One region of the Alkalidesulfovibrio alkalitolerans DSM 16529 genome, then DNA from elsewhere that is predicted to be linked to it. Evidence: predicted binding sites of a transcription regulator. Region 1 holds the regulator's gene; each other region holds the start of a gene.
What was found. Region 1 encodes sigma-54, which starts transcription at its own class of promoters, with help from an activator protein. Its sites were predicted from a motif close to CTGGCACGGNNNNTGCTT; they were not measured.
Positions count from the first base shown of each region.

Region 2: a site for sigma-54 is predicted at 1,852-1,869, ahead of DSAT_RS10095 (YeiH family protein). Genes of this name have one in related genera too.
Region 3: a site for sigma-54 is predicted at 2,461-2,478, ahead of nifA (nif-specific transcriptional activator NifA). Genes of this name have one in related genera too.

Region 1 covers NZ_ATHI01000031.1:223,444-228,099, forward strand. The annotation lists gene DSAT_RS13620 (LptA/OstA family protein) at 1-369, shown strand, start outside; gene lptB (LPS export ABC transporter ATP-binding protein) at 373-1,098, shown strand; gene rpoN (RNA polymerase factor sigma-54) at 1,305-2,744, shown strand; gene hpf (ribosome hibernation-promoting factor, HPF/YfiA family) at 2,764-3,309, shown strand; gene DSAT_RS13640 (PTS sugar transporter subunit IIA) at 3,426-3,875, shown strand; gene rapZ (RNase adapter RapZ) at 3,949-4,656, shown strand, end outside.
Region 2 covers NZ_ATHI01000027.1:105,057-109,712, reverse strand. The annotation lists gene DSAT_RS10095 (YeiH family protein) at 1-1,654, opposite strand, end outside; gene DSAT_RS10090 (hypothetical protein) at 2,034-2,306, opposite strand; gene DSAT_RS10085 (YeiH family protein) at 2,317-4,062, opposite strand; gene DSAT_RS10080 (DUF47 domain-containing protein) at 4,492-4,656, opposite strand, start outside.
Region 3 covers NZ_ATHI01000026.1:98,319-102,974, forward strand. The annotation lists gene nspC (carboxynorspermidine decarboxylase) at 1-44, shown strand, start outside; gene speB (agmatinase) at 41-895, shown strand; gene nifA (nif-specific transcriptional activator NifA) at 899-2,440, opposite strand; gene ald (alanine dehydrogenase) at 2,920-4,026, opposite strand; gene DSAT_RS08000 (PilZ domain-containing protein) at 4,310-4,656, opposite strand, start outside.

The DNA of each region.
Region 1 (4,656 bases):
GGAGCCAAGGAGGGCACGGGGCCTTCTCTTGCCGCCGAGGACGCCGAGATCCGCACCGTGGTCGCCGTGGGCAACGTACGCATGCTGCATCAAGGCCGGGAAGGCTTTAGCGGCAAGGCGACCTTCGTGGTTGCCGACGGTGTGCTGACCATGGAGGACAACCCGGTCATCGTGGATGGCCCCAACCGCGTTGTGGGCGAGGTGATCCGCTTCTATTCAAAGACCAACCGAAGCGAAGTGCTCGGCGGCAAGAAGCGCGTCGAGGCTGTATTCTTCACCACTGGCGATGAGTTTGCGCCTGCCCGGCCGACTCCGCAGGGACAGAACGCAACCAGCCCGTCCCCTGGTTCCGCACCGAAGGCCGACTGACGCATGTCCAGCAGACTTGAAGGCAGGGAACTGCGTAAGGTCTACGGCCAGCGGGAAGTCGTCAAGGGCGTCTCGCTTTCCCTGGGCCAGAACGAGGTCTTCGGCATCCTGGGGCCCAACGGGGCGGGCAAAACCACGACTTTCTACATGTTGCTCGGCGTGGTCAAGCCGACCTCTGGGCACGTCTTTCTCGACGATCGCGAATTGACCCGCTGGCCGCTGCATCTGCGGGCCAGGGAGGGGCTTTCCTACCTGCCCCAGGAAAGCTCGATCTTCAAAAAGCTCACCGTGCGCCAAAATATGGAGATCATCCTGGAACATACGGATCTCTCGCGCAAGGAGCAGCGCATGCGCTGCGACGCCCTGCTCGACGAGTTGGGCATTCGCCGTTTGGAAAAATCACGAGCCGTGCATCTTTCCGGTGGTGAACGCCGCCGCCTGGAGATCGCTCGGGCTCTCATCCGCAGCCCCAAGTTCATCCTCCTCGACGAGCCTTTCGCCGGCATCGATCCGCTGGCCGTGGACGACATCAAGGAGATCATCCGGGGACTGAAGGACAAGGGCATTGGCATTCTCATCTCGGACCACAACGTGCGCGAGACGCTTTCCATCTGCGATCGCGCGTCCATCGTCTTCGATGGCACGATCATTCTTACGGGCACTCCGCAGGAAATCGCCGCCAATCCCCGCGCTCGGCAGGTTTATCTGGGTGAGGAGTTCTGCCTTTAATGGAATTTTCGTGCCAACTTTGAAAAAACCTTGCCACACAAGCCTTGAGCCGTTGCAAGGGCAGGACGAGTGTGGCATGTTGTCCATAAGAATCAGCCGGGCGACAAGGACTCGCAGGTACGATTTGCGGCTCAAAAAATTCCGGACTCCCGGCCGCATCCCTGTGAAGGGCTGAAGAGTCCTCGCGCATCGGCACAAAGGCATACATGGCGCTCGAACTCAGACAGCAGCTCAAATTATCGCAGCAGCTGGTCATGACCCCCCAGTTGCAGCAGGCCATCAAGCTCCTGCAGCTTTCCCGCCTGGAATTGGTGGAGACGGTGAATCAGGAATTGATGGAGAATCCTTTCCTTGAGGAAGGATTCGACGAGCCTGAGCCGAATCTGGATTCCGAGGGCCGCGAGCCAGTTGCGCAAAATGATGTCGTGCGGGAGATGCCCGGCGATGAGAACGCGTTGCGCCGCGAGGCGGACTGGGACAACTATCTGGGCGACTTCGCCAGCGCCTCGCGCCAATCCCAGGTGCGTGAATACGAGGCGCTCGAAGAGGGTCAGGGCTTCGAGGCCCGGCTCACGGGCAAGCACTCGCTTGATGGCCATCTCGCCTGGCAAATCCGTCTCTCCGATTTTACCGAGCAGGAGATGGAGATCGCCGAACACATCCTGGGCAATCTCGATTCCTCCGGCTATCTGGCCTCCCCTGTGGAGGAGATTGCAGAGATCACGCAGTCCGGCGTCGAGGATGTCGAGCGCGTGCTCAAACGCGTGCAGCGCTTCGACCCCCTGGGAGTGGCCGCCCGCGATCCTCGCGAGTGTCTGCTCGTGCAGGTCGAGGCTCTCGGCTACGACGATCCCGTCCTTGTCTCCCTTATTTCGGAACACCTCGAAGACCTAGAAAAGAAACGCTATAAGCCGCTGGCCCGGAAGTTCAAGCTGACGCTCGAAGAGTTGAAGGAGTATCTGGACATCATCCAGACGCTCGACCCCATGCCTGGATCGAGCTTTGGCACCAGCGAGCCTGTCTATGTCTCCCCGGATGCCTACGTGTACAAGTTCGAGGACGAGTTCGTCATCCTCCTGAACGAGGAAGGGCTGCCCCGGTTGCAGCTCAACTCCATGTACATGGACTGCCTGCAAGGGGCGAAGTGCAAGGAAAAGGATTACTTCCAGGAAAAGATGCGCTCGGCCGTGTGGCTCATGAAGAGCCTCTACCAGCGTCAGCGCACCCTGTTCAAGGTTCTGGAGAGTATCGTCAAGTTCCAACGGGATTTTTTCGAGGAGGGGGTTAAACATCTCAAGCCTTTGATCCTCAAGGACGTGGCCGACGACATCGGCATGCATGAATCCACGGTCAGCCGTATCACCACCAACAAATATGTGGCCACGCCGCACGGAACCTTCGAACTCAAGTTTTTCTTCAACTCCGCCCTCACGCTCGATGACGGGTCGGAGGTGGGCTCCGAAAGCGTCAAGGCGTTGATAAAACAACTCATCGGCGAGGAAGACTCCCACCAGCCGCTGTCCGACGAAAAAATCGTGGACATCCTGAAGGACAAGCTCCAGGTCAACATAGCCCGCCGGACAGTGGCCAAGTACCGCACCGCGCTGAACATTCCGTCTTCGAGCAAGCGCAAAGAGATTTTTTAATTCCAGCAAGGAGCGTCATATGAACATTGCATTCAATTTCAAGAATTTCGATCCCTCCGAGCACCTCAAGGACTACGCCGCCAAGCGCTTCGAGAAGCTTTCCAAATATCTTTCCAACACCGAGGATTCCGAGGTGCAGGTCAACCTTTCCGTGGAAAAGATCCGGCAGGTGGCCGAAGTCACGGTTTCCGATGACAACCTCCACCTGTCGGCCAACGAATCCTCCGAGGACATGTATTCGACCATCGACATGGTGCTGGACAAGGTTTTGGCCCAGTTGAAACGCATCCGCGAAAAGCAGAAGAACAAACGCGGCGGCAAGGCCGAAACCAGGGCCGTGCGCATGGACGTCATCAGCTTCACGGGCGAGGGCGACGCCAGAACCAAGAGCATCGTGGGAACCGACCATTTCGACCCCAAGCCCATGGATGTCGAGGAGGCGGCCATGCAACTCGAAAGCCTGGACTACGAGTTCTTGGTCTTCCTGAACGCGGAGACGGAGCGGCTGAACGTCATCTACCGCCGCAACGACCGTGAATTCGGGCTGATCGATCCCGGCTTCTAAGTCGGCGGGCGAATCGGGGAAACTCGCCGACGGCGGCGCGGGCAGGGAAGCGGTCCCGCCCGCGCCGCGGCGCGAACGACGGCTGTCGCCGCAACACGAGGAATTCGACGCACGTCATGAAACTTGGAGACTATCTCGCGCCAACGTCCGTTCTCGCGGAACTGGAGGCAACCACCAAGGCGGAAGTTCTCGCCGAAATGGTTGCGCCGCTCGCAACAGAACACCCGGAACTTGATCCCGAAACAGCCGCGCGCGTGCTCATGGAGCGCGAGCGCCTGGGCACCACGGGCATCGGCGACGGTATCGCCATCCCGCACGGCAAGCTTCCCGGCCTCGGAGACATTCTTCTCGCGGTCGGCCGCAGTGTCAAAGGCGTATCCTTCGACGCGCTGGACAACGAGCCATGCCGCATTTTCTTTATGGTGCTCGCGCCGGTCGATGCCGCCGGGCAGCATTTGCGCCTTTTGGCGCATATCTCGCGTCTGCTGAAAAGCCAGGATTTTCGCGCCGCGCTCCTGGCCGCGCCGGATCAAGGCGCGTTGTGGAGACTTCTCGCGGACGCCTGAGGCAACCTGCGGGAAATCTCTGGCCCATCTCCGGCGGGCGGGAACTGTCCGTTCGCCCAAACAGGAGAACGCCATGCACGTCGACCAGCATTTTTCCGTCGTAGTCCTGACCGGTCTTTCCGGAGCGGGAAAAAGCACGGCGTTGCGCGTCTTCGAGGATATGGGCTTCTTTTGCGTGGACGGCTTGCCTGCCGCTATGATTCCCAAATTGGCCTCCCTGTATCGCGGACAGAGTGATGCCCGCTTCAAGGGGCTGGCCCTGGGCATGGACATCCGCCAGCACGATTTTCTCAAAGACTGGGAGATGGCCCTCGCCGAACTCGCCGGGGAGCGGATCGGGGTGCAGGTGCTGTTCTTCGAGGCCGACCAGTCCGAACTCCTGCGCCGCTATCATGAGACCAGACGCCCGCACCCCATGGAATGCGAGGATCTGGGCCTGGAACAGGCTTTGGAGGAGGAACGCCGCCTGCTCGAACCGCTTCGGGCCTCGGCCTCGCTCGTCGTTGACACGACCCAGTATTCCATCCATGATCTTCGTCGTACGCTTCAGGAAAAATGGTCCTTTCTGCGGCAGGGACAGGCCGGGCTACGCACGCACATCATCTCCTTCGGCTTCAAGCACGCGGCCCCAAAGGAAGCGGACCTCATGTTCGATCTGCGCTTCCTGCCTAACCCGCATTTCGAGCCGTCCCTGAAGCCTCTGACTGGCAAGGAGCCGGACGTGGCGGCGTATGTCTTGGAAAACCCCATCGGCCGAGAGTTTCTGGAGCGCTTTTTGGGG
Region 2 (4,656 bases), on a different contig from region 1:
CGCAGACGTACAGGATGGCAGGCTTGCCGCCCTTGAAGTGGTGGGCCATCTCACGGAAGTTGGAGGACAGGCCGATGCTGGCGAAGGCCAGGATGAAGAACCACTCGCGCAGGGGACGGCTGAAGCCGCGCAGCACGCCCTGGTCGATCATCACGTCGCCCGCGCTGCCCATGGAGGCGATAATCAGCGAGAAGATGATCGAGGCAGCGATGAAGCCGAGCACGAACTTGGGGAAGCGGTACCAGATCTCCATCTTGGAGACCTGCTGGCCCGGGGCGCAATCCACCTTCATGCACCAGAACACGGCCACGCCGAAGGCGATCATGCCGATCATCACGTTCTGGATCATCTTGATGGTCGCGGCCACGAACATGCCGGTCTGGCCCAGGAACGCGCCAGCCGCGACGACCGCGCCGGTGGCGTCGATGGTGCCGCCGATCCAGGCGCCGCCAAGCACCGGGTGCATGCCCACGGAGACGATGAAGGTCGGCAGGGCGATCATCATCACGGCCGTGAAGAGCATGGACAGGCCGATGGCGATGGTCAGTTCTTCCTTGGTGGCGCGGCAGGCGGCGGCCGTGGCGATGGCCGCGGAGACGCCGCACACGGACATGTCGGCCGAGACAGTCATGTTCAGGGTCTTGGACTCCATCTTCAGCACCTTCTGACCGAACATGTAGGTCAGGACAAGCACTGTGGGGGTGACCACCCAGGCCACAAAGATGCCCGGGATACCGATGGCCACGATTTTGCTGAAGAGGATCTCGGCGCCCAGCAGCACGAGGCCGGTCTTGATGAAATACTCGGTTTGCAGGGCGGGCATCACGAACTTAGGCGTGCCCACGGTGTTGGAGATGAGCATGCCGCCGAGGATTGCCCAAATGATGGGGCCGAAACCGTAGCTGCGCAGCGTGCTTTGGCCGCCGATGATTTCGGCGACAATAGCCATGGCGAAGACGAAGACGAAGCCCACCAGGAATTGGCCGGTGTTGATGTTCATGAATTTGGTGCCGATGGCGAAGAACAGGCCCAGGACGACCATCAGGCCGAGCAGCTGGGGAATCTTGTTGTAGGCCTTGACCGAAGCTGCCGTCTTTGCCTTGGATTCGTCGCCGCGCGCTTTGCGCCAGGCGGCGATGGAGGCTTCGGCCTGCTCGTTCAGCGTGGAGCTTTGGAAGTTGGCCTCGGCCGCGGCGGCCTCGGCGGCCTGAGCTTGGGCGAAGGCCGCCTTGGTCTTTTCCTGAGCGGCCGCAAACTTGGGCGCGGCCGCTTCACGACGTTCGGCAGCGACCGATTCGCTCAAGTACAAGGCCGTCAGCGGGTTGTCCTTCCAGCGGGCCGGAGTGGCAAGCCAAGAGGCAAGAGTTTTGCCATGAGGTTCGCTACGCCCGCGCAGGCCGGACTTGGCGTCGTTGGCCTGGTGCCAGGCGATGGTCTGGAAGGGCGCGCGGGCCGCTTCGGAGGACATGGTGGCCTCGGCTTTGGTGAGTCTGGCGTCGAGGTCGGCCGGGGGGCGGGGCAGGAAGATCATGCAGCCCACGGCGAGGATGACGAATCCAAGCCAGATGGCCCACCAGTCTTCCTTTTTCCACATCTCAGACCATTCCCACTTCCCACGATCGACGACAATTTCGCTTTTCGAATCGGCAGCCATGAGGCCCCTCCTGTACGTTTGTTAAGACGTTGACGAATCCTGATCCCGTGCCGGTGAAGCGTCCATGTCGGCGGGCCGCCGGGCCGCTGCCCGGGAACCTTTTGGCCGTGCGGCCGGTCGACATTTCACTTCGCTGTTTCGCGCCTTGCAAGGTAGCGGTCCGAACCGAACTTCGCGGTCGCGCGTGTGGCTGCATGGGGCAAGATGCGTTCCAGATTGGATATTTTTATAACACGCCGAATTATGGTAACTTTTCAGGGAAGGGGGGTGGAAGGTTATGTAAACCTGTGTTGGCCGGCATGTAAACAAAAGTATGCAAAAAGTGAGCGCCGCCCGGACGAATCCGGACGGCGCTCTGGGTGAGTGGCTGGCCGTCTGACTAGTTACGCTTTTCGAGGCTGGCCAGCGTGTTTTTGACGTACATGGCGCCGACAGCCGTCTCTTCGGACTGGGTGTACCAGTAGGCTGCGGAGTTGACCTGCTCCGCGATGAGCACGTCCATGACAGGCTTGGCCAGGGGCAGCTTCTGTCCGGCGGGCAGAATCACGTAGGTCAGTATCCACAGGCACAGGATGCCCAGGCCAAGTCCCGCCAGGCCGCGCGCCTTGCTGCGCGCGCCTTGGGGCATTCGGGAGGCGGTGTCGATGCGCATCGTTCGCTCCTTAGTTCATCAGGCCGGCGGTGATTTCCGGGAAGACCAGGAAGAACATCACGTAGGCCATGGCCAGGGTCAGGATCAGGTTCAGGGTCTGGCCGCAGACGTACAGGATGGCAGGCTTGCCGCCCTTGAAGTGGTGGGCCATCTCACGGAAGTTGGAGGACAGGCCGATGCTGGCGAAGGCCAGGATGAAGAACCACTCGCGCAGCGGACGGCTGAAGCCGCGCAGCACGCCGTGGTCGACCATGGCGTCGCCCGCGCTGCCCATGGAGTTGATCATCAGCGAGAAGATGATCGAGGCGGCGATGAAGCCGAGCACGAACTTGGGGAAGCGGTACCAGATCTCCATCTTGGAGACCTGCTGGCCCGGGGCGCAATCGACCTTGGTGCACCAGTACACGGCCACGCCGAAGGCGATCATGCCGATCATGATGTTCTGGATCATCTTGACGGTCGCGGCCACGAACATGCCGGTCTGGCCCAGGAACGCGCCAGCCGCGACGACCGCGCCGGTGGCGTCGATGGTGCCGCCGATCCAGGCGCCGCCGAGCACCGGGTGCATGCCCACGGAGACGATGAAGGTGGGCAGGGCGATCATCATCACGGCCGTGAAGAGCATGGACAGGCCGATGGCGATGGTCAGTTCTTCCTTGGTGGCGCGGCAGGCGGCGGCCGTGGCGATGGCCGCGGAGACGCCGCACACGGACATGTCGGCCGAGACGGTGATGTTCAGGGTCTTGGACTCCATCTTCAGCACGCGCTGGCCGAACATGAAGGTCAGGACGAGCACGGTGGGGGTGACAACCCAGGCCACGAAGACGCCCGGGATACCGATGGCCACGATCTTGCTGAAGAGGATCTCGGCGCCCAGCAACACCAGGCCGGTCTTGATGAAATACTCGGTCTGCAGGGCGGGCATCATGAACTTGGGCGTGCCCACGGTGTTGGAGATGAGCATGCCGCCGAAAATGGCCCAGATGATGGAGCCGAAGCCGTATTCGGACAGGGTGGATTGTCTGCCGATGACCTCAGCGACGACGGCCAAGGCGAAAACGAAGCCGAAGCCGACCAGGAACTTGCCGGTGTCGATGTTCATGAACAGGGTGCCAATGGCGAAGAACAGGCCCAGGATGACCATCAGGCCGAGAAGGTAGGGGATCTTGTTGTAGGCCTTGACGCTGGCCGCGGTGCGGGCCTTGGATTCGTCGCCGCGCGCCTTGCGCCAGGCGGCGATGGCGGCTTCGGCCTTGTCGTTCAGTTCGGCGCTTTGGAAGTTGGCCTCGGCGGCGGCTTCCTCGGCGGCCTTGGCCTCGGCCAGCGTTGCCTTGGTCTTTTCCTTGGCGGCCTCATGCTTGGGCTCGGCGGCCTCGCGACGCTTGGCGGCATCGGCCTCGCTCAGGTAGAGCGCTTCAACGATGTTGGATTTCCACTTGCTGGGGGTGTCGAGCCACGTCTTCAGGGTCCGGCCGTGCGGCTCGCTGGTGGCGCGGACGCCGGACTTGGAGTCGTTGGCCTGGTGCCAGGCCACGGTCTGGAAGGGCGCACGGCTCGCCTCGGAGGCCATGGTGGCCTCGGCCTTGGCGAGCTTGGCGTCCATGTCGGCCGGGGGACGGGGCAGGAAGATCATGCAGCCCACGGCAAGGATGATGAATCCAAGCCAGATGGCCCACCAGTCTTCCTTCTTCCACATTTCGGACCATTCCCATTTCCCGCGATCGACGACGATCTCTTTGTTCGAATCGGTAGCCATTGGGCCTCCTCCTGATACATGGTTTTTCACGTGTTGCGCCTCGAATGCCTGACGCATTCCGACACCACGATTAAGCAAAGTTCAGGCCAGGGTTTGTTCCGCATTAATTGATTGAATTTAAATATTATTTACATAATTCATTACGGGCTTTCTGCATACTTTTATTAACAACTTGTAAGTTTCTGTTGGCAATGAGTTGGTAAGGAAAACCAGGGCGGGGTATGCGTGCGCTGCCACCGGACCAGGCTGGGCGGCGTTCGACCCTGCGACCGCAGGTCGCGGGCGGCCCGGGCAGGCACGTGAAGGCGGGGGGGGGCGGAAGGCCGCCAGCGCGGAAGAAAAGAAGGCCCCGGTCCTCTGCGCGGCGGAATGCGCAGGGGATCGGGGCCGTTGCGGCGACGACGCGAGCGATGCTTTTGGGGCGGCCTGCTAGCGGGCGATCATGGCCCTGAGGATATCGGCGCAATTCTCCGCGTTGTGGCTCATGGAGTGCATGCCGTCGAAGAAATGCAGGAGCTGGTAGATCGCCTTGAATTCGAGGTCCGATTCGTACACGGCGCGCGACAAGGCGGCCTTGGCGAGGCGGACCTTTTT
Region 3 (4,656 bases), on a different contig from region 1:
TCAAGACGTTCGGCTACGAAGACTTCAAGGGACGGCTGTCATGAGCCCCATGCCCCATTTCCTGTCCACGGAGACGCTGAACGCGCCGCCCGCGGCCGCGCTCTTTCACGTCATTCCCGTGCCCTTCGAGGCCAGCGTGTCTTACGGCGGCGGCACGGGCGACGGCCCCGCGGCCATCCTCACGGCCAGCGGCCAGCTCGAAGCCAACGTCGGACGGCTCGTGCCGTCCGCGCGCGGCATCCACACCACCGCGCCGGTGGACTGCGAGGGCGAGCCCGAGGCTGTTTTGGCGCGCATCGAGGCGGCGGTCAGCCGGGTTTTGGCTGGAAACAGGATTCCCGTGCTTCTGGGCGGCGAGCATACGGTCTCGGTGGGGGCGTTTCGCGCCCTGGCGCGGCTTGGCAAGCCCGTGGGCGTGGTGCAGTTCGACGCTCACGCGGATCTGCGCGACGAGTACGAGGGCACGAAGCATTCGCACGCCTGCGTCATGCGCCGGGCGCACGAGCTTGGTCTTTCCATCTACCAGATAGGCGTGCGCGCGCCCTCGATCGAGGAGTTGGACTACCGCCAGGCCCACGCCATCCCGCATCTGGACGCTCGGGCGATCTGGGAGTCGGGCCTTCCGGACCCGATCCTGCCGCCGGATTTCCCCAACGACATCTACGTGACCTTCGACGTGGACGGCCTGGACCCGAGCGTGATCGGGGCCACGGGCACGCCGGTTCCCGGCGGCCTGACCTGGCGCGAGGCCGTGACGGCCATCGAGCGCGTCTGCGCGGGCCGACGCCTCGTGGGCTGCGACGTGGTGGAGCTTGCCCCGCGCGCGGGCGACCACGGCTCGAACTTCGCCGCCGCGCTCCTCGCCCAGACGCTCATGGTTCAAGCCGTTTCGTAAGGCTCACTTCCCCCGCAGGCGGCTGCGGCGCTCCTGGACCATGGATTCAAGGTTGAATTTCTTGATGCGGTAGCCCATCTGGCGCAGGGTGATGCCAAGCTCGCGCGCCGCGCGCGACTGGATGAAGCGGTGCCGCTCCAGGGCCGAGACCACCTCGCGCTTCTCGATGTCCAAAAGCGAGGCATGCTCCTCGCCCTCGTCCGCCCGGGCCGCGCTGCCCTGCGCGAGCAGCGGCACGTCGCTCACGTCGATGGTCTCGCCCTCGACCATGATCGCGAGGCGCTCCACCAGGTTCTCCATCTCGCGCACGTTGCCCGGCCAGTCGTGGCGCATCAGCGCCTCCAAAGCCTGCGGCGTGAAGACCAGCCGCCGCGAATACTCCTTCTCCATGGTGTCCAGGAAGTGGTTCAAAAGCGCGGGGATGTCGTCGGGCCGCTCGCGCAGGGCCGGAACACGGATGGGGAAGACGTTCAGGCGGTAGAACAGATCCTCGCGGAAGCGCCCCCTCCGTACTTCCTCGGCCAGATCCTTGTTGGTCGCGGTGATGATGCGCACGTCCACCTTGCGGGTCTTGGCCGATCCCAGGCGTTCGAATTCCTTCTCCTGGATGACGCGCAACAGCTTGGACTGCACAGCCAGGGTGAGTTCGCCGATCTCGTCGAGAAAGATCGTGCCGCCGTCGGCCTCCTCGAAGCGGCCCGCCTTGGGCGCGACCGCGCCGGTGAAGGCCCCCTTCTCGTGGCCGAACAACTCGGATTCGAGCAGCGTCTCGGGCAGGGCCGCACAGTTGACCTTGATGAAGGGCTGGGCGTGGCGCTCGGAGAGTTCGTGGATGATTCGCGCGGTCAGCGTCTTGCCGGTGCCCGACTCGCCGAGCAGGAGCACCGTGGCCCGCGTGGGCGCGACCTTCTCGATCATCTGGCGCACACGCTCCATGGGCTGGCTCTTGCCCACGATGAAAAAGCGCTGGTAGCTGCTGGAAAGCTTGGAGCGAAGCTGTGAGATTTCCTTCCTGAGCGTCAGCTCGCGCTCCTGGAAATGGCGGTTGAGCTGGATGAACTGGCCGAACAGGGTGGCCACCACGCACAGGAAGCTCACGTCCTCCTCGAAGTGCACCTCGTCCTCGAAGAGGCGATCCACGTTGAGCACGCCCACGGGCTGTTGCCCCACCAGGATGGGCACGCCGATGAAGGAGATGCGGCCGCGCTCAAGCCCCCTGGACCTGGTTTTGTCCAGGAACAGCGGCTCCTTGGCCACGTCGGGCACGATGAAGGGCTTGCCGGTCTGGAAGATGTGGCCGGTGACACCCTCGTTCATGCGATAGACGCCGCGCTCGCGCTCCTCCTTGGAGAGGCCGTGCGAGGCGCGGATGGCGAGCTGGCCGGAGTCGTCGAGCAGGGTCACGGTGGCCCGCTTCATGGAAAGCGTATCGGAGAGGATGAGCAGCACGCGCTCCAGAGTGCCGTTCAGGTCGTGGGCCTGTCCGATGATCTGGGATATCTCGCGCAGGACATTGAGTTCGAGAGCGCCGACCTGTGATTTCATGAGTTCTCCGGCCGGTGGAGAAGCAAGGAGCGTGCCTCGCTCCGACGGGCAGGGCGGGAGCTGCTGGTCTTTGATCTAATGCCCTGGAATGATTTGGCTTGAAAATCGAAAGCAAGAGGGCACAGGACATCGGGGCGGATGTTACCTTTGCGAAAGATTTACCATTCTGCAAAATTTGTCATTGGAAGACCATGTTTTTCTGCTCTATTTCTCAATTTTGAAAACAGAGGGGTGGGGGGAGCGGCTCCGGCCTCGAGAAACAGTCCCGGAACCGGGCGCGAAGAATGCTGGTAGGCGCGGCAGCGCAACAGACGGCGGCTTAGGGACGGCTTTCTCGTAAGTAGGTGTCCTTGCGCAGGCCGTTCAAAAGGCGTTGGACGCAAGGCGCAAGAAAGCGCCGGGCCCGCCGTGTATTTCTGATACACGAGGATCCGGCGCTTTCGCGGTAACGCAGCAGACGATGCCTTAGGGACGGCCTGCTAGGCCAGCGCCTCGGCCGCATCGCAGCAGGGCAGATCGAATGCCTCGGCCACGGCCTGGCAGGTCAGCGTTCCGCCGAAGGTGTTCAGGCCCAGGCGCAGCGGCGCGCTCTCGCGCAGCGCGTCCAGCCCCTTGTCCGCGAGCTTGAGCGCGTAGGGCAGGGTCTGGTTGACCAGGGCGAAGGTCGAGGTGCGGGGCACCGCGCCGGGCATGTTGGCCACACCGTAGTGCACCACGCCGTCGATGACGTAGGTCGGCTTGTCGTGGGTGGTGGCGTAGATGGTTTCCACGCAGCCACCCTGGTCCACGGCCACGTCCACGACGACCGAACCTTCCTTCATCTGGGCGATCATGCCGCGCGTCACCAGGTGCGGGGCCTTGGCGCCGGGGATGAGCACCGCGCCGATGACGAGGTCGGCCTTCATGACCATCTCGCGCACGTTGGCCTCGGTCGAGTTCATGGTCACGATGCGGCCGCCGAAGACGTCGTCGAGGTACTGCATGCGCGCGTGGTTGATGTCCAGGACTGTGACTCGCGCGCCCAGGCCCACGGCGATCTTGATGGAGTTGATGCCCACCACGCCGCCGCCCAGGATGACGACCTCGGCCGGGGGCACGCCGGGCACGCCGCCAAGCAGCATGCCGCGCCCACCCTGGCGCTTTTCCAGATGGTGCGCACCGACCTGCGGCGCGAGGCGGCCGGCCACCTCGCTCATGGGCGAGAGCAGCGGCAGGCTGCCGTCGGGCAGTTGCACGGTCTCGTAGGCCACGCCCGTGACCTTGCTCGCGAGCATGGCGTCGGTCAGGTCGCGGGCGGCCGCGAGGTGCAGGTAGGTGAAGAGCAGCAGGTCTTCGCGCAGGTATTTGTACTCCTCGGGCAGCGGTTCCTTGACCTTGATGACGAGCTGCGCGCCCCAGGCGCCTGCGGCGTCGGTCAGGGTCGCTCCCGCGGCCTCGTATTCCTCGTCCGTCAGGCCCGAGCCGAGGCCCGCGCCCCGCTCGACCAGCACGGTGTGGCCGCGCCGGGTCAGCGCCTCGACGCCGCCGGGCGTCATGGCCACGCGGTTCTCCCAACTCTTGATCTCCCTGGGCACTCCGACGATCATGGCAATCTCCTTGGCTTGATCAGGAAAAGTCTCGCCGTGCTCTAACGCTGTCCGTGCAAACAATCAATATGCCATTGAATCGACGGCGTGTTCCTGGGTTGCGAGAACGATCCCCGTAAGACGGCAATTTCGTGAGAAAATCGGGGGAAACGCGGCAGCACAATGAACGCACGGCCGCGTCGAGGCGCAAAAAAATCACGTCCCCGCGCCGGGCGGAAACGTGGCGGCGCGAAACCGGACGGGGAATCACGAGGATGGCGCTATCGGGAACGGCCTGCGAGCGCTAGGTTTCCCGTTTCTGTTCCTCGGCCTTGGCTTGGCGGTGGGCGATGAGGTGGTAGCGGAAGACCCATTCGCCGAGCACTGGCACTTCCTCGCCTGTGGGAAGCCTGCGCCATTGGAACCCGTCGATTTCTTCCTCGCCGTAGGCCACGATGCGCAGTCCCACGTCCAGAAGGCCCTGCTGCAGGCGGTTCTCGTTGCGTACCTCGCAGGTCAGCCAGTGCGAGGTCGGCTCGCCGCCCGAGGGGTCTTTCAGATCCAGGTGCACGATGAGCATCTGCTTTTCAGCCACCAGATCCCGCCCGGCCGTTGGAATGGAGAGGCCACCGAGGCGAAGCCCGTTGCCCG